4 regions of the Paenibacillus sp. GCM10012306 genome follow, and region 1 is predicted to be linked to each of the others. Evidence: predicted binding sites of a transcription regulator. Region 1 holds the regulator's gene; each other region holds the start of a gene.
What was found. Region 1 encodes Rex, which represses fermentation and respiration genes when NADH is low (regulators of the CRP and FNR family bind a similar motif). Its sites were predicted from a motif close to TTGTGAAATATTTCACAA; they were not measured.
Positions count from the first base shown of each region.

Region 1 (5,419 bases):
GGCATTATTGTATCTTATTTTTCAAAAAAGTACCGCTAACCGGGCATTCTGGAAGATTTAAGGTACAAAATTGCACTTAATTCCCATTAACCCTTTGCTGCTGAGAATTTAAGGTACAAAAATGCCGCTAATTACACCTCGGGAATTTTTATTATTGACTCTCTTTTAACTTAGCTTTGTTTGTTTTGTTATTCAATTCGCTCTATGTAGATCAACCAATTTCCGTAAAAATCTCGCTAAACATTCTCGTTCTTAACACTTCTCACATTAATATATCAGTAACAGTAGCATCAACATCAACAGTAGCATCAGTCATCTGCACCAGCTTCAGCACCAGCTTCAACATCAGCATCAGCATCAGCATCAGCACCAGCTTCAACACAAACAAGCGAGCCGCAATCCGGTTCGCTTGTTTGTGTTTTCTTAAATCCCCTTAAACGCCATTGCTCTCTCACACGCTCGTTCCCATCATGAAGCTTGCGGAGGCTCAAACTCAGCGCTTGGGTAGGCTGAAGCGTCCTCCGATGGGATTGCCATCAGAAAAGCGGTAGAACTGATAATAATAACGGTCTGCCTGTTCATAAAAAAGCTGCCAGGTGTATTCCCCGTTATATACACCCGGGATCAGCCTTTGAATTTTAATATCCGGAAGCTGTGCGCTGATGATGGACCTGATTTTTGCCTCCGATGTGCCCTTGCTCAGTTCTTCGCTGAATACCACGTTGTCGCCTTCAGCAACCTTACCGTCCGTTGTAAAGCGGACCCACACCATCAGTTCGGTACCCGCCTCATTTTTCCCTGTTAGCACCCAATACAACGAGTTTTCGTCCCAGACCGATTTCTGGGCCTTCTCTACTTGAGTTAAGCCTGCTCGACTTAGGGCAACCTCCTTGGCTGCATCCCGTTCTTTCCATTGGTCCTTCATGATAAAAGCATAGAACTGGCTTAGGCCAAGCAGCAGGAGCAGAAACAGTGCCACTCCTAGCAGGATCCATTTTTTCCTCTTTTTCAAGTTACAGCTTCCTTTCTACATGTTCCACGGCGGTTCTGCCGATCCTTGCCTACCGATTCAACAGGCCTACAAAAGCTTCCTGCGCCTTACGACGAATAGCTTCTTCATCCAGCGTCAGGCATTCTCCGTTCTTTACAATCTGCTGTCCGTTCACCCAGACATGGAGCACGTCTTTGGCACTGGCTGAGTATACCGCATGTGAAATCAGGTCCGTATGCGGCAGCAAATGCGGCTGATCGATATCAATGGCAATGAAGTCTGCTTTCATGCCTGGGGCAAGCTTGCCCACGCTATTCAGGAAGAGTGATTTCGCACCGTACTCCGTTGCCATCCGCAGGGCCTCTGCAGCCGGAACAGCTGTTGGGTCTCCGCTGAAGCCCTTATGAATGAGCGCTGCCAAACGCATCTCTTCGAACAAATCCAGATTATTGTTGCTGGCTGCACTGTCCGTACCCAGTGATACAGTAACGCCTGCATTCAGCAGATCGATAACCCGGGCAATGCCGCTGGCCAGCTTCAGGTTGCTCCCAGGGTTGTGGGAGACGCCGACATGGTGACGGGCCAGAATACCGATCTCCTCGTCATTCAAATGCACGCCATGCGCGACCAGAGACGGTCGTGTGAACATTCCCAGCTGTTCCAAGTGTGCAACAGGGCGCAGTCCATAATCCTCAACATTCTGCTCCACTTCCCGCTTCGTCTCCGACATATGCGTATGCAGCGGTAGATCCAGGTCATGGGCAGCCTGCACGAACTTGACTATAAATTCCGGCGGACACGTATACGGGGAATGCGGCGACAGCATCGTTGTAATTCTGCCGTCTGCCTTGCCATTCCAATCACGGGCGAACTGGACAGCATCAGCCAGCTTCGCATCCTGTACCTCTGGCGGACATAAGCCGATAACCCCTCGTGTCAGCACCCCGCGCATGCCGGACTGCTGCGTGATCTCAGCCACCCGATCCATTTTGTCATACATGTCAAGAAAGGTCGTCGTGCCACCCTTCATCATTTCCAAGATAGCCAGCGAGCTTCCCCAGTAGATATCGTCCGGGGTAAACTTGCCCTCCATCGGCCACATTTTCTCCTGCAGCCAGACCTGAAGAGTTCGGTCATCGCCATAGCCGCGCAGCAGCGACATCGCCGCATGGCCATGGGTATTCACCAGACCAGGCATGAACAGCAAGCGGTTACCATCGATCACCTGCACCTCTTCTTCAAGACACGGCTCTTCTTCACCTATGTATGTGATGAGATCATCCTCTATGATCATATAGCCGTTCAACACAGAAAGAGGAGCCCCAGGCACAAGAAATCTCCCGTTACGGATCAGAATCTTACTGCTGCTCATGCCCAAGCTCTTCCTTTCCATCCTGCAAATAATAAGCAAGGCTTTGCAAATCCGTTGTAAAGTCCGCTGCATGGACTCGGATCTGGGATGGTGTTTTCAGAATCACAGGTGCAAAGTTCAAAATCGCTTCAATCCCGGATTCCACCAGAATATCTGCTACATTCTGCGCTTCGGTATCCGGTACGGTAATAATGCCGATACGGATGCCCTGCTCACGAATAGTGCTGCCCAGTTCCTTCATCGGCTGTACCGTGAGCGAGTTGATTTTCTGCCCTACCTTGGGCTCATACGAATCAAAAATGGCGGTTATTTTCATCGTGTCCTTCAAGTAAGCATTGTAGTTGGACAAAGCATGTCCAAGATTACCGGCGCCTACCAAAGCCACGTTAATTTGCTGATCCAGTTTCAGGATATGACGGATCTTCTCAATGAGATAAGACACATCATAACCGATGCCTTTACGGCCGAAGTCGCCAAAATAAGCCAGATCCTTGCGGATCTGGGCCGGGTTAAGATCTAGCTTCTGACCAAGTTCTTGAGAAGAAACTGTCGAGATTTCACGTTTTTGGAGATCGTTGAGGAACCGCAGGTATACTGGAAGTCTGCGTACCACCGCCTCCGAGATTTTATCCGATTTCATGTTTTCTCCTCCTAGATTAAGTTAAATTAAAATTCAAACAAAAGATGAGGCGCTATGAAGTTAGGGCTTTAGGGCGCAAGTCCATTCATCCCTTATACCATCCTTCTTGAACCAATGGAAAATAACCTGGTCTCCCCAACGAACAGCATTTTCTCGCCCTATATTTTCCGAATGATGGTAAATATAGATTAATCCGATTGTTGAAAAATAACGCATTATAGACTGAATGAAAGAGGCATTAAATGCCTCCTTCCTCCAGCCATTCTGCAATTCGGGGAACCATCTGCTCAGTCTTCATATGCTCCATCTTGGGACCAGGCAGCGAATACAGAAAATATTTACCGTAATAGGACTCAATAACCCTGGTATCATAAACAATAACGATTCCCCGGTCTTGTGCCGTCCGAACGAGACGACCGAAGCCCTGCTTGAAGCGGATGACCGCCTGCGGCACGGAGAGCTTCATGAACGGGTTCTTCTTCTGCGCTTGAAGCAGTTCAGCCTTGGCCTCCGCCAGCGGATGATTCGGCGGCTGAAACGGCAGCCTGACGATGGCCAGGCAAGTTAACGCATCGCCGGGAATGTCTACGCCTTCCCAGAAGCTGCTTGTACCAAGCAGCACTGCAGCGCTGCTGTCCTGAAATCGACGGATCAGCTTGCTGCGGCTTCCGCCCTCCACTCCCTGCCCCAGTACGCTGATATCCTGTGAAGCCAGAGCTTCCTTCAGGGGATCATAGACCTGGCGCAGCATGCGGTAAGAGGTGAACAGCACCAGCATTCGTCCGCGTGTGGTCACCGCTGCCTCCGCGAGAGATTGCACCAGCGTGTCCACAAAGCGTGCATCGCCTATGCTGCCCTTAACGCTCGGGAAGTCGCGCGGAATGACCAGCAGGGCCTGTTCACGGTACTTGAACGGCGAGGGCAGCAGAGAGGTCATCAGGCGTCCCTGCTCCGCTGCCTCACCGAGCCCCAGATTGTCAATCATGAATTGAAATGATTTATCGACCGACAAGGTGGCTGAGGTCAGCACAATGCTGTTCTTCTTATCGAAGAACAGCTCCTTGAGCTGGGCGCTGACATCGACAGGCACCGCATAGAGCTGCAGGGACTTGCTGCGATAATTGCTGCTGGCTTCCAGCCAGTACACAACATTCACGTCGTTCAGACTCATAAAGAAGCGAACCTGTTCACGAATGGCACTCAGATCCTTGAAGAGACCGCCGAGATCGGTTACCAGACTGTCCGAGCTGGACTGACCGTCCTGTTCGCGCATCTCGCTCAGCATCTTCTCTCCTTTGCGGATGACATCACTGAGGCTCAGGTGCATTGTATTCTCCAGCGCCGCCAGCTCTTCCCAGTCCTTCGGCTTGCTTCCCGGCAAGAGACGAAGCACCAGCTGTCCTGCCTCCCCTGCGGCCGCATCACTGCGCTCCGGCAGAAGAGTGTACAGCTTCTCACTCAGGACGTCCCATGTCTCCTTCACCGTAAGCAAGTCCGGATATAGCCTGTCAATGATGCTGCTCCATTCCGAAGCCTGCTCGCTACCCGCAGTTTGCAGGATTTGACGCAGAGCTGGCAGCTGTCCATTACGGCTGTCCTTGTAGAGCCTACCAAGAGTATGTGACACCGTAAAATGCTTCATGTGCATCCCGAGATGCTTTCCGGCTACATCCTCCAGATGGTGGGCCTCATCGATGACCAGATGCTCATAGGCTGGCAGCAGTTGATGTCCAGCTTTGACATCCGCGAACAGCTTGGAATGGTTCGTAATGACTACGTCCGCTATGCCGGCTTCATGCTTAGCCCGGTGGTAATAACACTTACGGAACCAAGGGCAGGATCGGCCCAGGCAAGAATCGGTATCGCTCGCTACCGTCTCCCAGAAATCTCCGCCGCGTCCACCGAGGTTCAATTCCTCGTCATCCCCGGATTCGCTCTGCGCCAGCCACACAATCATCTGTGCGGCAATGATGGCATCTTCCCTCGGATTGGCAAAGTCCCTTTTATTTATTTTATGTTCAAACTTGCGCAGACACAAATAATGCCCTCTTCCTTTGAAGATAGCAGCCTTGAACGGAAATGGAACAACTTCGGTCAGCAGCGGAATATCGCGCTCCCGTAATTGGTCTTGCAAATTAATGGTATGAGTGCTGACCATGACCTTCTGACTGCTACGAACGCTCTGATAAATTGCCGGGAGCAGATAACCCAGCGACTTACCGGTTCCCGTCCCTGCTTCAATCAGCAGGTGCTTGTCCTCAGAAAGTGCGGTTATAACCTCGTTAAACATAATATCCTGGGCTTCCCGGCTCTCATAATGGGGCAATCTGTCCTTGAGCCGTTGTCTTACTTCATCCATATAATCGGAAAAAGATAATGAATGCAGCGGATTAACCCCATGCTCGTCTCGCGGAGG
Region 1 is NZ_JBHRYW010000002.1:80,764-86,182, reverse strand. It holds gene ACFORK_RS04145 (cell wall elongation regulator TseB-like domain-containing protein) at 494-1,012, opposite strand; gene ACFORK_RS04140 (amidohydrolase) at 1,062-2,363, opposite strand; gene ACFORK_RS04135 (redox-sensing transcriptional repressor Rex) at 2,350-3,003, opposite strand; gene dinG (ATP-dependent DNA helicase DinG) at 3,242-5,419, opposite strand, start outside.

Region 2 (5,419 bases), on a different contig from region 1:
GCCCTGATCTGGTGCCTGAACCTCGCCGGAGCGCAGATCAATCTTCCAATCGTATAGTGGATCATACAGGTAATAGCCGGATACGATTCCTTCCGCGAGCGGTCCGCCCTTCGGATGAGGGCTGCGGTTCTCCACAGCATAAAAAGTCCCGTCAGAGGTACGGAAAACAGCCAGCTCAGTCTGCCCCGCCCTCACTACCCGACCGATTTGCGGCAGAAAATCCTGCACTTCGCCGATCGCATATTCCTGCTTCGTCATTTCCATCGTTCTCGCTCCTTTTTCGCATTCATTCATATTCCGGCCGGCCTGTATTCGGCTAGATCTTTGCCGTCTCGAACAGAGCCGAGCGGGTGCTGTCGTCGTTCAGCATTTTTTTCCAAGGATCGGTAACCTGGGCCAGGGCAAAATCAATTCGTGCCGCCAATTCCTTACGGTTGCTCTCATTCTCCAGAATGACGTTCTGAATGTTCTCAAGTCCCATTCGCTCTACCCACTCGGACGTTCTCTCCAGATAGTTGCCAGTTTCGCGGTAATACTGCATCACAGCGGAGCACACTTTAATCAATTCCTCATCGGTTTTGACCTTGCAGAATGAATCCGCAATCCGCGGCTTAATCCCGCCGTTGCCCCCGATAAAGACCTCCCAGCCACCATCATTGCCGACGATGCCGATATCCTTGGTGCAGGATTCCGCACAGTTGCGCGGACAGCCGTTGACGGCCATTTTAAATTTTGCCGGGAAGTCGAGTCGTTCGTACTTGCGCTCCATCAAAGCGCCCATGCCCATGGAATCCTGGGTGCCGAAACGGCAGAACTGCGATCCCACACAGGTCTTAACGGTACGTAGCGATTTGGCATAACCATAGCCGGAAGGCATATCGAGCTCTTCCCACACCTTGGGCAGATCTTCCTTCTTCACACCGATCAGATCGAGACGCTGTCCGCCAGTGACTTTGACCACTTTAACGTCGTACTTGAGGGAAACATCGGCGATTTTCTTCAAATCCTCTGGTGTCGTCACCCCACCGTACATCCGCGGAATTACAGTATAGGTGCCGTCCTTCTGGATGTTGGCCCCCATTCTCTCATTGACGAAACGCGATTCCTTCTCGTCCTCATACGTATCGGGATATGTCATACCCAGGTAATAGTTAATAGCCGGCCGGCACTTGGAGCAGCCTTCCTCCTGAGTCCAGCCCAGTACATGCATGACCTCTTTGCTGGTCTTCAGACCTTTCGCATGAATCTCTGCTACGATCTCATCCCGGCTTAAGGAGGTACAGCTGCAAATGCCCTGTTTGGCACTTTGCTGGAAGCTATCACCCAGTACAAATTGCAGAATCTGCTCAACTACAGGCTTGCAGCCGCCGCAGGAGCGTGTTGCACCCGTGCAAGCCTTAATCTCGTCCACAGTCGTGAAACCATTCTCGGTCACAGCGTCTACTATCGCCTTCTTGGTTACACCATTACAGCCGCAGACAATCTCTTCATCGGCCATGGACTCTACTGACAAGCCCTTTTTGGCATCACCATTTCCGCAGCAGCCAGTGCCCATAACCTCCGCATAGATATCATCCGTCATTTCCGCGCCTTGCTTCACAAGCTTCTGCAAGTTAGCCGATTCTGTCACATCTCCGAACAGGACTGCGCCGACGATAATATTGTTTTTCAGCAAAATCTTCTTGTATGTTCGTTTCCATTCATCTTTGGCAGAGATCACCGTATGTTCGGGGGTATCTATGAATTCGCCAGCAGAAAATACATCCACACCGGAGATTTTCAGCTTGGTCGACACCACGGAACCTTCATATGGCTTCGTGTCCACACCGCACAAATGCTTTGCAAGTACCATCCCCTGCTCAAACAACGGTGCGACGAGACCATAACATACGCCCCGGTGCTCCGTACACTCGCCCACAGAATACACTCCCTCTGCAGAGGTTTGCAGATAGTCATTCACAACAATTCCGCGGTTTACTTCAAGATCACTATCCTTCGCCAATTGCACGTTCGGCTTAATCCCGACAGCCATGACGACAAAATCAGCTGCTAACTCGCTGCCATCGCTGAAGCGTAGGCCACTTACCCGCTGCTCACCAGTCAGCTCTACCGTCTGCATGCCCATCGCAAATTTCACACCCTGACGCTCAAGCTCAGCTTGCAGCATTGAAGAGGCACTCCGGTCAAGCTGGCGCTCCATTAAATCTTCCATCAGATGCACGACTGTAACATCCATGCCCAGATTGACCAGACCTTTAGCCGCCTCCAAACCGAGAAGCCCCCCGCCAATCACAGCTGCTTTGTTGTACTGCTGAGCTGCTGCTAGCATAGCCTCACAATCTGCAATATCGCGGAAGCCTACTACCCCTTCCTTGTCGCTGCCCGGCACCGGTAGAATGAACGAATTCGATCCCGTTGCGATGATGGCTTTGTCGTAGGGAATCACCAATCCGCTATCTGTGTGGATCTCCCGTGACGCTGTATCGATACGCGTAGCCGTTGTTCCTGTATGCAGTGTAATCCCATTGTCCTCATACCAGTTCCAATTATTCAGGATAATGTCCTCGGTGGTCTTACTGCCTTCCAGAACATAAGAAAGCATGATACGGTTGTAATTAGGGTGAGGTTCACTACCAATTACGGTAATCTCGTACGCGCCACCAAGCTTTAAAATCTGCTCCACAGTGCCAATTCCGGCCATCCCGTTGCCGACTAATACTAACTTTTCTCTGTTTGCTGTCATAGTTAGATGCCTCCTCTATGCTTCTGCGTGCTCTCTAGATATTTCCTAATAATGAAAGTATACATTTCAAATTTAAACCGCGATGGTGATTGCAGTCACAGTAAATGTGAATGTTTTCACATTATATTCAATAATGATTCCTCCATAAAAATAAACCCTTGTTAGCACAACAGAAATAGCCAGACCCCCTATTTCTAATAGGTGATCTGGCTGTTATGTATTGTTATTATCGTAGTCCTAAGGAAATCTCCAACTCATCCATCGGCCGAAGCTTCATGTCCATTCCGTTGTCCATCAGCTTTTTGCCATTTACGCGCAAATGCCATATTTCACTGGTCAGTGACGTATGTCCTTTCACTGCCTGAATCCTCTGGTTGTCTTCTGACAGTTGAATCATTCCGCAGTTTTTCAGCAGGCTTCTGACGGAGAGATCACTTGTAAAGCTCATCACATACATATGTGTCAGGCTCTCTTGTTCACTTCCACCGTTCACGTATAGGAAGACTGATTCCGGTTCTTTGCCTCCGGCATCCGACTTTGCCATAATAACAAGACGTGCATTATCATGAACTGGGCTACTCTTCCAATTCGTATTACTGATAACCTTACCGTCCATTTGCACTTCCCATTCCATTTCTGGCCCCAGGGACACATTGGTTACAGCGAGGATCTTCATTCCGTCTTCTGCAAATACAGCAGCACCGCTGTCCTGCAGCAGTTCAAGAATCGTGATTCCCTTTCTATAAGTGCCGCTTAACAATCTTTCCGTGCTGTCAGCCAGCTCTTTGTCACCAACCATTAAGGAGAATGTCGGTCCCTCAGGACCTGTAATAACTTCTGCTTTGGTTCCTAGGACAGAGGAACATCCACCTAAAGTCATAATAATGAACAAACCTAGCAACAAACGCCCCAACCCTCTCATGGGCATTTCCGGCACCGCCCTATCTTCCCGACGACAACATCCGCTAGTAGTGTCTCAGGCTGTAATCACTTCGTATTCCGTCTCCCTTTAGGATAACCGAAGCCAGCCACGTTCTCAATGTAAAATCAGGAGATTATACCTACTGATAGTATAAAAAAGAGTCCCCGAAGGGGCTCTTTGCAGTTCTACTTCTATTGATATCTGGGAAATAAGATATTGTTCTCCAGATGAATATGTTCAAATGTCATCCCTTCTAACTCTTCCAGACGTGCATAGGTCAACCGGTACGTGGTGCACGCATGTTCCGGAGGTGTGAAATCATCAGTAATTCTGCGAATCTGCAGTAAAATATCGCCTGCAGCATCATGCTCGCCTTCCAGTTCATCCAGCGCTGCACGCAATTCTGTCAAACTAGCTTTTCCCGAATCAGCATCATATGCCAAAATCCTCGGGAACTGTGCATCCTCTTCCTTGGCTGTATGATCAAGCAATTCGTCCATCAGCTTGTGGAACAGCGCGTGCATTTGGGCCAAATGCGGAGAGTCTCCGCCATGAACACGAAATACTTTGTTGACATTCTGTGCAATCAGGGGCAACTCCTGGCGCAGGTACTGATGATGCTTGTTCACAATATGCTCGATTAGTTCAGAGGAAGAAGCGTGGTTCCACACCGTTTCTTCTTCCAGAACCGGATGTTCCTTCAGCATTTTGTTCAGATCGGCCAGTACAGCCTCCTTGTCCAATCCCCGTTCAGTGACAGCTTCCCCAAGTGGTTTGGCTCCGCCACAGCAGAAATCGATACGGTTAGCTTTAAAATAATCCGCAGATTTAGGAAATTGTAGTACTACATCTCTTACCCATGTTTCAGTGCTCAAATTGATTTCCGGCGTTGGCCGGGAGGCTGTATCTTTATCCATAGGTTGTCTCATCGTCATTTGCGGGTTCCTCCTTCGGTTGGCAGTTCGGGTTGTTCTCCCCTTCTACCTTACCCCCGATAGAAACCTTGACTTGTGATTTAACACACAGCAATTAGATCATTTTATTGAACAAAGGCCTGCATATACGTACGCTTGCCTTTGGCATCCTTCACATAAGGGCCAAGTCCGGCAAACCGGGCATGATCCATATAAACACCAGTCATCCAACGTCCTTCCGTCAGCCCACCATCCCATTGAAGGACCACATCGGGTGCCGAAATCCACTCCTGGTATACACGAATATGTTGATCTTTATACTCTTTACAGGGCTTCGAAAGCTCATGTAAAGGAACTTGGCTCAGATAGGTTGGCACGAAGTAAGAGGAAATCGTATCCAGGTCCTCTTCAGTCAAAAAGGGCTCAGCGCCCAAAAAAGGTTCGAACAATACCGTATCCTCATACAAGGACCAGATTACAGCCTGAAGTACCATGCTTTGTCTGATGCCATTGTGGAACTTGTACTGCCGTTGTACACCCGATGGCCGGACTTCAGCCGGTGGTGACGTAGATTCCAGACAATGACGTTCACACCCAATACATTTCCAGCCTGTCGGGCCTTGGATCCACTTTTGAAAAACAGTTCCGCCATCATTATCCCCCTTATAAAGGGACGATATAATGTTGTAGGGCACACCGATCCACGCATCCCACAAGGACTGGGGAAGATGGCTGTGAAGCATAAACAGTGTCTTGTCATAAATAAGCTGCACCTTGATCGAAGCAGCTTCCAGCTCGGCAACATCCTTTTTTCCATACGTTATTTCCCGGGAAAACAGG
Region 2 is NZ_JBHRYW010000001.1:636,710-642,128, reverse strand. It holds gene nirD (nitrite reductase small subunit NirD) at 1-264, opposite strand, end outside; gene nirB (nitrite reductase large subunit NirB) at 317-2,743, opposite strand; gene ACFORK_RS02860 (hypothetical protein) at 2,970-3,665, opposite strand; gene ric (iron-sulfur cluster repair di-iron protein) at 3,857-4,582, opposite strand; gene ACFORK_RS02850 (hypothetical protein) at 4,705-5,419, opposite strand, start outside.
Region 2: nirB (nitrite reductase large subunit NirB) is a predicted target of Rex. The motif match lies at 2,848-2,865, and genes of this name have one in related genera.

Region 3 (5,419 bases), on a different contig from region 1:
CAGACTTGTTTTCCCCTTCACGTTCCTTCCCCTCCTTTAATGTTTTCCCTTTACATAATCCGCATCAAAGAGAAAAAGCCTGAACACTAGAATAAGTGAAGGGATCAGCAGACATAGCCCTCCGACAAAGGCAATAATTAAGGCAATGGCCATAGACGGCGAAGTGGCACTATTCTGGATCGTAATGTAAGGATCAATGATATAAGGGTACTGCCCAATCCCGTACGCAAAGAAAGCGCAGAAGAATTGCAGCATGACACATATAAAAGCCAAACCGTAGCGGCGCCCATTGTACAGCAGCCACATTGCCGTCATAAAGAATCCAACGGAAATCGCCAGTAGCCACCATAAATCCATCATGTTCTGAAAATGACGCTCATTGTGCTGACCAAGGTAAATAAAAGCAGTCAGTGCAACAATAATGGTTGGCGTACTCCAAAACAGCGCGTAGCTCCGCAGCAGCTTCAATGCACTATGATCCTCTGCGCGAGAAGCGTAAAAAGCTAGAAATGATCCGCTGATGAACAGCACAGATGTAATAGCTAGCCCAACAATGCTCCAGGATAACGGGCTTGTAAACAACGCCCAGTAATCAAGCACAACGCTACCCTGCTCTTTTACTATAAATCCACCCTCAGATAAGGTGAGCGCTACCGATAAGGATGCTGGAATAAGCAAACCGGAAGCTCCATATAGAAACAAATATACGATGCTGCTTTTGGCCCCGTAATTCTCAAAAGCATAGAACGACCCGCGAATCGCAAGCAGAATCACAGCAATGCTTCCCGGAACAAGCAACGCAGAACCATAGTAGTAGGCAGTATCAGGGAAAAAACCAACAATGCCTATATAGAAAAAGACAAAGAAGACATTCGTAATCTCCCAGACAGGGGATAAATAACGTGAAATCAGACGATTAATTAAGTGGTCCTGCTTGGTCAGGCGAGCATAGAAAGCAAAGAATCCTGCTCCAAAATCAATAGAAGCTACTATTAAATAGCCATACAAGAACAGCCAGAGCACCGAGATCCCAATCAATTCATAATTCATTACGCGTGCTCCCCTTCTTCAGTAGTCGGATTACGCTTAGTCTTGGCCCACTTCTCCATCTCGACTTCTGCCGGATTATTGTTAAACAAGCGTCTTAACACAACAACACACATGGTCCCTAGTACGATGTAAAGAAGCAAGAAGAAGAAAAATAAAATCCTCACACTCGGCGAAGAGGTCGCTGCTTCATCTACGCGCATATATCCCCGGATGATCCAGGGCTGCCGCCCCATCTCGGCATAAAACCAACCTAACTCGACGCCCATAAAAGCGAGCGGTGCACCCAGTGCAACTATTCGAAGCAGCCACTTGTTGAACTCATGACGTTTTTTCAAGAATGCAAAGAAAAAATAAAGCAGGGAAATACCCAATAGCGCAAATCCGATTCCGGCCATGGAATCAAAGAAGTAATGAATGAGCAACGGAGGCCATTCCGCTTCCGGGAATTGATCAAGACCTGTAACCGTCGCATTAAAGTCGCCAAAAGCCAGGAAGCTAAGGAATTTGGGGAGATGAAGTGCACCTATGACTTCATGCTCAGCGTTAAGGAAACCTAATAAAATCAAATCTGCGCCCTTTTCAGTTTTGAAATGCCATTCCCCGGCAGCCAGCTTTTCCGGTTGATGCTCTGCCAAAAATTTAGCCGAGATATCTCCTGCTAATGTATTGAACAAGCTGAACAGCAAAACAACCCACATCATAAGTTTCAAGGCTTTTCGATGGTAGTCCGTTACACCTTTTCTCAGCATCGTAAAAGCAGCAATTCCCGCTAAGAGAGCAGCTCCTGTCAAATAAGCTGAACTTAATACATGAGAAACCTTAGAAAATGTTGCAGCGTTCAACATGGCTTGTATCGGATTGACAGCTGTGAATTGGCCGGCATTCATTACAAAGCCTTGGGGCTGATTCATGAATCCGTTTACTGTTGTGATAAACACAGCGGACATGCCCGCCCCCAAGACAATTGGGATTGTCAGTAAACAATGAATATACGGGTTTTTGAAGCGATCCCATGTATACAAGTAGATTCCTAGAAAGATAGCCTCAAAAAAGAAAGCGAACACCTCTAAAAATAACGGGAGTGCGATGACATTCCCCGCCATTTTCATAAAATTCGGCCATACTAACGCTAGTTGTAATGAAATCGCGGTGCCTGTCACGACACCTACTGCTACGGAAATAATAAATCCTCGTGACCACCTCTTGGCCATCAGTGTATAGTGAGGATCTTGCTTGCGGATACCAATGAACTCAGCAATGGCAATCATTAGCGGTATACCTACGCCAAGTGTTGCGAAAATAGCATGGAATCCCAGGGTCATCCCTGTCACCAGTTTGCTCCAGAGTACCGTATCTACTCCCATACGCTAATGCCTCCCTTCTAACTCTATTGAGATATTAAATACCAGAATTACTCTACTCAGCGTCTCCGTTTTGTTTTATTCATAAACCTCTTATGCTACTCGTTATGAGCTAAAAGAGATTTTTTTCACAAGTTAGACAAAAAGCTTAATGTATTATTACGAATCCTGATATTTAAAATTATTATATCTTCGACTTGAATCAATTCAATTGCGGTCACGACTTCGTCTTTAAACGTTCAAGAAAGGATCAACTCTTTCTGACAACTACGTGAATATCATAGAAATAAACCAAACGAGCTATTGATTGTTGCCTATTGTACTGGTAAGACTTCTGAATAAAGCAAATCCCCCGCAAGAAGTCACTCGATCCAAGTGTCTTTCTTACGGGGGATTATTTTTATTAATTAAATGGAAGGAACATGATATACATATCCGACAAAACACCGTCTTTTAGGCGAAAACCTTTGGGAATTGTGCCTATAGTCTGAAATCCTACCTTCTGATATGTGTGAATTGCCCCGATGTTTCCCGCAACAACCGCATTAAATTGCATTCCGCTAAAACCTAATTCTCTTGCTTGTTCAACTGATTTTTTCACCAGCGGTTCAGCTAATTTCTTACCACGGTACTCTTCTGAGATCGCATAGCTGGCATTAGCAATATGGCTGCATCTACCTATATTATTCGGATGCAAAGTATAATAACCAGCTAATTTATCATCTACTAGAATACATGTAACGCCAGACTGATCCTTCAGCATATCCTCAAATTCTGACTCTGTATAAAGATCTTCGCCAGGAAAAGCAACACCGTCTACTAAAATATCATTCCAGATATCGACCATTAACCCAATGTCATCCTTCTTATAAGATTGGAAAGTAATGTTCATTTTGTGCTCCTTTATTTTGGTATATCTTAAAACTTACAATATAATAATAACAACGCAGAACATTAATTAACTTCAAATATCTCATCTTTTTATATAGATATTTAATCATTTTCGAGGAGTAGCCATGAATAAAGAATTACATGAAAACAATCGATATCAAGATAATCTATTCCCGTTCGAAATGTATACAGTTACTCGATTTAAGTGCATTCCTCATGGGAGGGGATTTAATGATCTTCATTGGCACGAAGAATTACAGTTTACTTTAGTCACAAGTGGACGGATAACCATCCAAATAAACGGCAATAACTACACACTCTGTTCAGGAGATGCGATTTTTATTAACAAAGGTTTGCTTCACGTAACTACGGATATTTCTGACGATGGAGAATATGTAAGCTTTAACTTTCCCGAAAAACTCCTTTGCTTTTTTTCTGATAGTCGTATGGAATATAACTATGTTCAGCCATATACAAACTCATTCGTATTTCCAACGGTTGTACTAAGCAAAAATGTGGGTTGGCAAGCAGATATTTTAAATGTTTTGCGGAATTTAAAACGAATCCATAATGAGGCACGATATTTCGGTTGGGAGTATGAAGTTTCAAACTTGTTAACTTGTATATGGTTTAAGCTAATAAGTAACGTTATTTTGCAAAAGGATAAATTGCATAATAAAACTCTGATACAACAGCAAGAACGTATCCAATTATTAATATCTTATATCCACCAAAATTTCTCCAATAATATTAATTTAGCGGATATCGCAAAAGCCGCAAACATTAGCCTTGCAGAATGTAATAGATGTTTTCGTAAAGTGGTTCATACAACCCCGTATAATTATCTGATTGAATACCGTATTAAACGTAGTTTAGACCTGCTAAAATCAACGAACTTAACTATTACTGACATAGCTACCCGTGTTGGTTTTAATCACGTTAACCACTTCATACAATCTTTTAAAAGAAACCAAGGAGTTACTCCAAAAGAATATAGAAATTCAATTTGAGCTACAACAACATCCCCCGGCTTCAGCGGCAAGAACATGATCCAGTCAGATTCTCTAGCAAATCAATGATTGGAAGAATAGCTTGATGAAGAAAAAAAGAGGCAATTCCGGCTGGTCAGCCAGGAATCGCCTCTTTTACAGTTATAGAACGCTCTTTCTTACAGGTAAATCTCTACGACATTGCCCTCAGCTTTGCTGAACTGGTCATAGTCTTTACGCTCGATGCGAACACCTCCGCTGCGGTAGCGGTTGTGGTTGTCTTTGGTAGCAACATCATTACCATTCACAGTAACGCGCGTGATTTCTCCACCCGTCAGATGATAGATAAAGTCCACCTTCGCTCCAGCGAATTCAAAAGCTAACTTCAGACCGTCAAGCGAGTCCGGCAGAACCGGATCGAGGATCAGATCTCCGCCCTCTTGGCGGATACCAAGTGCGTTGGAGATAAGCTGGTTCATATAGATCCCAGGACCGCTAGAATAGATTCTCCAGCCGCCTTTTACCTGAACATCACCGGTACGCAGCTTGCCAAAGCCTTCTTGCGCTTCGTAACGAGTATTGAATTTACCGTCCGAACTACTGAAGTAAGAGTTCGCTTGGCGCAATTCAGCATTCGGCACTACATCACGGATACCGATCGGGTTGATGGCAGCCAGTCCACTCCAGACCTGATCATTCTTGCCCAGCTTGGCCATTGCTTCCACATAGCGGATATGTGCATGCACATACTGAAGTCCGATTTCGCGGCCGAAATTCGAAGCCTGCTCTGCACGTTTGAAATGCTTGCTAACGCCGCCGACATATTGAGCCGGACGGTTCATCAACCGCACACCGTCAGGACAGAACAATTTATCTTGAATCACTGCATAGTGGGCTTCAGCCTGTTCAGGCGTCAGCAGCTCACTGATCATGCTGCGTGTCATCGGCAAGAGACGATATTGAATACCTGTCTCGGTATCGCTTGGATGTACCATCAGCTTCACTTGTTCCGGGTCTTCCATGTAGAGGAAGCCAGGGATAACTTCGGATTGCAGCATATGCGTGTTGAAATCCTCACGGATGCCTTCTGCCAGTTTGCCAAGCTCCTGTGCTGTTTCAGGCTCAACA
Region 3 is NZ_JBHRYW010000006.1:296,041-301,459, reverse strand. It holds gene cydD (thiol reductant ABC exporter subunit CydD) at 1-21, opposite strand, end outside; gene ACFORK_RS15745 (cytochrome d ubiquinol oxidase subunit II) at 37-1,050, opposite strand; gene ACFORK_RS15740 (cytochrome ubiquinol oxidase subunit I) at 1,050-2,414, opposite strand; gene ACFORK_RS15735 (GNAT family N-acetyltransferase) at 2,815-3,303, opposite strand; gene ACFORK_RS15730 (AraC family transcriptional regulator) at 3,428-4,312, shown strand; gene ACFORK_RS15725 (GH36-type glycosyl hydrolase domain-containing protein) at 4,471-5,419, opposite strand, start outside.
Region 3: ACFORK_RS15740 (cytochrome ubiquinol oxidase subunit I) is a predicted target of Rex. The motif match lies at 2,528-2,545, and genes of this name have one in related genera.

Region 4 (5,419 bases), on a different contig from region 1:
ACCTTGGATAACATTTGGGAGATTATCAACGGGCTATCACAAGATTCCTTCTCTACAGACGACATTTCTACAAGAGCGCCTATTTCCAGAATATCGGTGCGCAAGTATTTGATGTATCTGACGGAGACCGGAGCGTTGTCCATGGAGATCAGCTATGGTGCGATAGGGCGCCCTGTGTATATGTACAAGGTTATCAGAGGGGCATAGGTGAAATGCCTACTATATGAGCAGACAAGGCGTTTGAGAAGAGGCTGTAAAGCCTAAAATGATGAGAAACCCAGGTCATAACGACCTGGGTTTCTTTAAGTTAATAATATAGAACGTCACGTGTAATCAGCCTTTTGGATTGATCATATCGATATCATGGTTATTGCTGCCCTTATTGCTACGCATTGAATACAGAATAAATAGTAAGATAAACCATAACGGGGTAAACAATAAAGCCGGTCGTGTCTCTTCTGCAATAAGCATGATGATGAGGATTACGGCAAATAACGCCAGGACAGCATAATTAATAGCCGGTGTGAACGGTGCTTTGAACTTGGATTTAGCCTGTAAGTTCGGCCGAGTCTTCTTGTATTTGATATGGCATACAAGAACAACACCCCAAACCCATATAAAACAAATGGCACTAATGGTAGTGACGATTCCAAAAGCTTGGCCCGGAATAATTTTGCTTAATAGGGTGCCAACAGATATAACTAACGTCGAAACAAATAACGAGTTCCCTGGCACATGATTTTTATTCAGCTTGGCAAAATGAGGTGATGACTGGTTCTTCCTGCTCAAATTATAAAGAATTCGGCTTGTCGAGAACATCCCGCTGTTGCAGGCGGAAGCGGCTGAGGTTAATACGACGAAATTAATAATCCCCGCAGCGATTGGTATTCCTACTAAACTAAAGGTTTTCACGAATGGACTTTCTGCCGGACTAAGTTCAGTCCATGGGTTAATGCACAGAAGGACGAATAACGCGCCAACGTAGAAAAATAATATCCGCAAAGGGATTTTATTAATAGCAGATGGAATGTTTTTCTCTGGATTGGATGTTTCCGCTGCCGAAACACCAACTAATTCCACGCCTACATAAGCGAATACAACCATTTGAAAAGAAAATAAAAAACCTGAGGCGCCGTTTGGAAAAAATCCACCATGCTCCCACAGATTTCGGATAGTTACCGATCCTGAATCCGTCTTGAATCCGATGATTAGCAAAATGACACCGATGCCGATCAAGGCGAGAATCGTGATTACTTTGATTAAAGCAAACCAAAACTCCAATTCCCCGAAATTTTTTACTGTTAATAGATTGAGTGCTAATAAAATGATCAGACAGATGATGGCCGGCACCCATTGCGGGATATCAAACCAATAGTTCACGTAGATGCCAACGGCGATAACATCAGCCATGGCCGTCATGATCCAGCAGAACCAATAGGTCCAACCCGTGATAAAGGCTGCTCGAGGGCCGAGATAATCTTCGGCAATATCCGTAAACGATTGATAGCCAGCCTTAGACAATAGAAGTTCTCCCAGTGCTCTCATCACAAAAAACACAGCAATTCCCACGATTAAATACGTGATCATGATGGAAGGGCCTGCCTGTTGAATCGCTTTGCCCGATCCCAGGAATAGTCCTGTCCCAATAGTGCCGCCAATGGCGATGAGCTGAACATGCCGGTTAGCTAACTCTCTCTTTAATTCTGTTTGTGCCATACTTTTGTCCCCCTTAATCAATATAATGCCAATAAAAAAGAGATTGGATGTCATCCAATCTCTAGGTCCTAAGAATATTAAATAATCTTTGCCCTGCTAATGATAATCAGCATGACAAATACATATTCAGTACTCTTCTGTCCTTTTGCCTGAGATTGTGAACCCTTCGGCGCCGCAGATTTCCTGCGGTCTCTCCAGAAGCTGCTCCTGCTATAGTGTGATCCATAGCAATCATAGCTTGTGATTATGAAGTTATGTTTGTGTAGCGGCGCTGTTATTCTGATATCCAACATACTACATTTAATGTGAATACCTGAACAGTGATAAAAGTCTCCCTGCTACCTATATAGTATAAACTATAACAGGGCATTCATGTTACTTTAATGACGAAACGATTTCTTTAATTACGTAAACTATCCTGAACAGCCCTTTTTCCGTTATGATTAATTTGTGAAAAAAAGCACAAGGGGGCAAGTTTTAAAATGAAAAAGAAGTCAGTAGCTGCTCTTATTCTCATTCTCTCTGTTATGCTCGTGATCGCAGGATGCGGCAATAGTGGCAATAACAGCAAGACCGTCAATAACAGCAGCACCGGGAGCAAAAATCAGGATAACAAGGAAGCGACAAAGGAAGCAAAAATAGAAGCTGTTTCAGGGGCATCGGAAGCAAGCTATACACCGCTCGATCAACTGAAGGATAAGTACGATATCATTATTGTCGGTGCAGGTGGCGCTGGAATGTCTGCCGCGCTTGAAGCTAAAGCCAAAGGAATGAACCCTGTTATTTTTGAAAAAATGCCGGTGGCCGGCGGAAATACAACCAAGTCTTCTTCGGGAATGAACGCTTCCGAAACGAAATTCCAAAAGGAACAAGGCATCACCGACAGCAATGATCTATTTTATGAAGAGAGCTTAAAGGGTGGTCATGATACGAACGATAAAGAGATGCTACGTTTCTTCGTTGACCAATCCGCAAGTGCTATCGACTGGCTCGACTCCATCGGGATTAAATTAAGCAATATCACCATTACAGGCGGTATGAATGAGAAGCGTACGCATCGTCCTGAAGATGGCTCCGCCGTAGGACAATACCTTGTAAAAGGTCTAGTGAACAATGTTCAAGAGCAAGGTATCCCGCTTTTTGTGAACGCTGATGTCAAAGAAATTACCGAAAAAGACGGCAAGGTCAATGGTGTCAAAGTCATCTTCAACCAGACTGACGAGAAGAGCATTACAGCAGCGGCTGTCGTTGTGACAACCGGCGGTTTTGGCTCCAACAAGGAATTGATCTCCGAAGTCAGACCCGATCTGGAAGGATATGTAACGACCAATCAAATCGGCAGCACCGGCGACGGCATTAAGATGATAGAGAAGCTTGGTGGCGTCACCGTCGATATGGATCAAATCCAAGTTCACCCGACAGTGCAGCAAGAAAAATCCTATCTCATTGGGGAAGCCGTCCGCGGAGAAGGTGCCATCCTCGTATCTAGTGAAGGTAAACGATTCACGAATGATTTGGGTACTCGTGATAAAGTTACCGCTGCAATCAATCAACTTCCTGAAAACGCGGCTTTTCTGGTCTTTGATTCCGGTGTGAAATCCCGTGTTAAAGCCATCGAACAATATGAGAAGATGGGCTTCGTGATCCAAGCCGATTCGATCGAGGGATTAGCGCAAGCAATGGGTGTGCCCGGGGATCAACTGCAGAAAACACTGGACACCTGGAACAGCTATGTGAAAAATAAAGAGGATGCTGAATTCGGCAGAAAGACTGGAATGGATAACGACTTATCCAACGCTCCTTACATGGCAATCAAAATCGGTCCGGGGATTCATTACACCATGGGTGGCGTAAAAATCAACACCAACACAGAAGTTTTAAATAAAGAGGGTAATCCGATTACAGGTCTGTTTGCCGCAGGTGAGGTGACAGGAGGTCTGCATGGTCAAAACCGGATCGGCGGGAACTCGGTGGCGGAGATCATTATTTTCGGCCGCCAGGCGGGTATCAAATCTGCTGAATTTGTAAAAGCGAACTAAGCATCAATCCATTCATCTTGCTTATCGGAAAATAAACAAACGCTTGGGCTGACTACAGTCCAGGCGTTTGTTGTTATATGTCATGAAACGCTGTGGGGCGAGGGTCTGGATGAACGGGTCAGCGAGAACAGTTCCAGTTCCGGCCTGTGCTTTCCGCCAAGTATATCCGTTAGCAGCTCTGCTGCAATATTGCTGTAGGCAGTGCCATTACCGCCGTATCCTTCAATAAAGTAACTGTGTGGATAATCCGGGTGCGGGCCGATATAGGGCAGCCCGTCACGCGTCGACCCGAATACGGCCCCCCAGGTGTATTCAACTTCTATGCCGCGAATTTCCGGGAACAGCGCTTCAAGCTCCTCCAGTAGTTTTTTACTCTGGGAGAGAACTCTTACCTCGCGTTGCTTATCATCTGTCAGAGGCTCATCCTTACCGCCAGCAATGATGCGTCCCTCCGGGGTGGTCCTGAAGTAAAGGTAGGGACGAGCCGTTTCCCAGAGCAGGCTTTGCTCATACCATTTGGGAAGCTCCTTCAGGGGCCGGGTCATGATAGCATATGTATTAATCAACTCGGCGCCTCGGTCCTTCTTCATTTCTTGTGTCTCATAGCCCATCGCAAAAATAACATTTTTCGCAAAAATTCGGCCATGCCGAGTGTGGCAGATGACGCCGTCTTCCTTGAATTCATAATGCTGCGCTTTGGTCTGCTCATATACACGAACCCCATTCTTGGCGGCCTGATGGATCAGGCTATGCACCGTTCGGAAGGGATTGGTCTCCGCGTCTCCCCGGGAGTATAGGGCTGCTGGTTTGGTAAAAGAGTATAGCGAAGCAATCTGGTCCTGCTCCCAAAATTCCGAATGAAAGCCGTGTGCGGTCAGATTCCGGTGTTCTTCGCGCAGTGCAGGCACATCCTCTGGTTTACTGGCATACAGCAGGCTGGAGCGGGGAATGATCTGTGGGTCCATCTCCAGCTTGTCAGGAAGGTCAAGAATGTTGCCGAGGGCCTTCTGACAAAGCTTATAGAACAGCACGCCCTGCTCCTCACCAAATGTGTTGATACAGGCAGTCAATGACTTGTCGTTGGAGATCTGCAATAACCCGGTGTTGGCGTGTGAGCTTCCGCCTGCTACGGATCGTTTGTCGATCAAAATCACATTCGCCCCATTCACAGACAGCTGGTATGAAGTCATGGCTCCGCCCATACCGGCACCTACGATGAGACATTCACAATGGGCATCTCCTTGTAACGCCGGGTAAGCAGGTGGATTTTGCAATGTATTACTCCAGGGCGTTTGCCCGCTGATTAGTTTCATCGTTGATCTCCCTTTCGTATCTTCCGGTTTCAAAAGTATTCGCAGGAAATGGTGGGCTCATGCATATTTTAGCTGTGTTACCTTGCGCTTTTTGGCACATAATGTGCCCGGCGCAGACGCATACTAAAAGTGGTTTGAATCATCTATAAGGAGGGAAAACATCGCATGCAATCTACACAAATGCAGGCACTCAGCGGTAAAGAGCTGGAATACATCGCCGACTCCATTTCTAATGAGGATTTGCTAATCAAGCAATTAGCGGCTACAGCCGGGTCCACACAGAATCAAGCTGTCCGCCAAATCTGCATTCAGCATATCCAAAGCCACACCCAGCATATGGGGATGTTGACA
Region 4 is NZ_JBHRYW010000015.1:89,080-94,498, forward strand. It holds gene ACFORK_RS25500 (response regulator) at 1-207, shown strand, start outside; gene ACFORK_RS25505 (amino acid permease) at 334-1,716, opposite strand; glycine riboswitch at 1,844-1,924, opposite strand; gene ACFORK_RS25510 (flavocytochrome c) at 2,199-3,755, shown strand; gene ACFORK_RS25515 (NAD(P)/FAD-dependent oxidoreductase) at 3,836-5,068, opposite strand; gene ACFORK_RS25520 (hypothetical protein) at 5,234-5,419, shown strand, end outside.
Region 4: ACFORK_RS25510 (flavocytochrome c) is a predicted target of Rex. The motif match lies at 2,165-2,182, and genes of this name have one in related genera.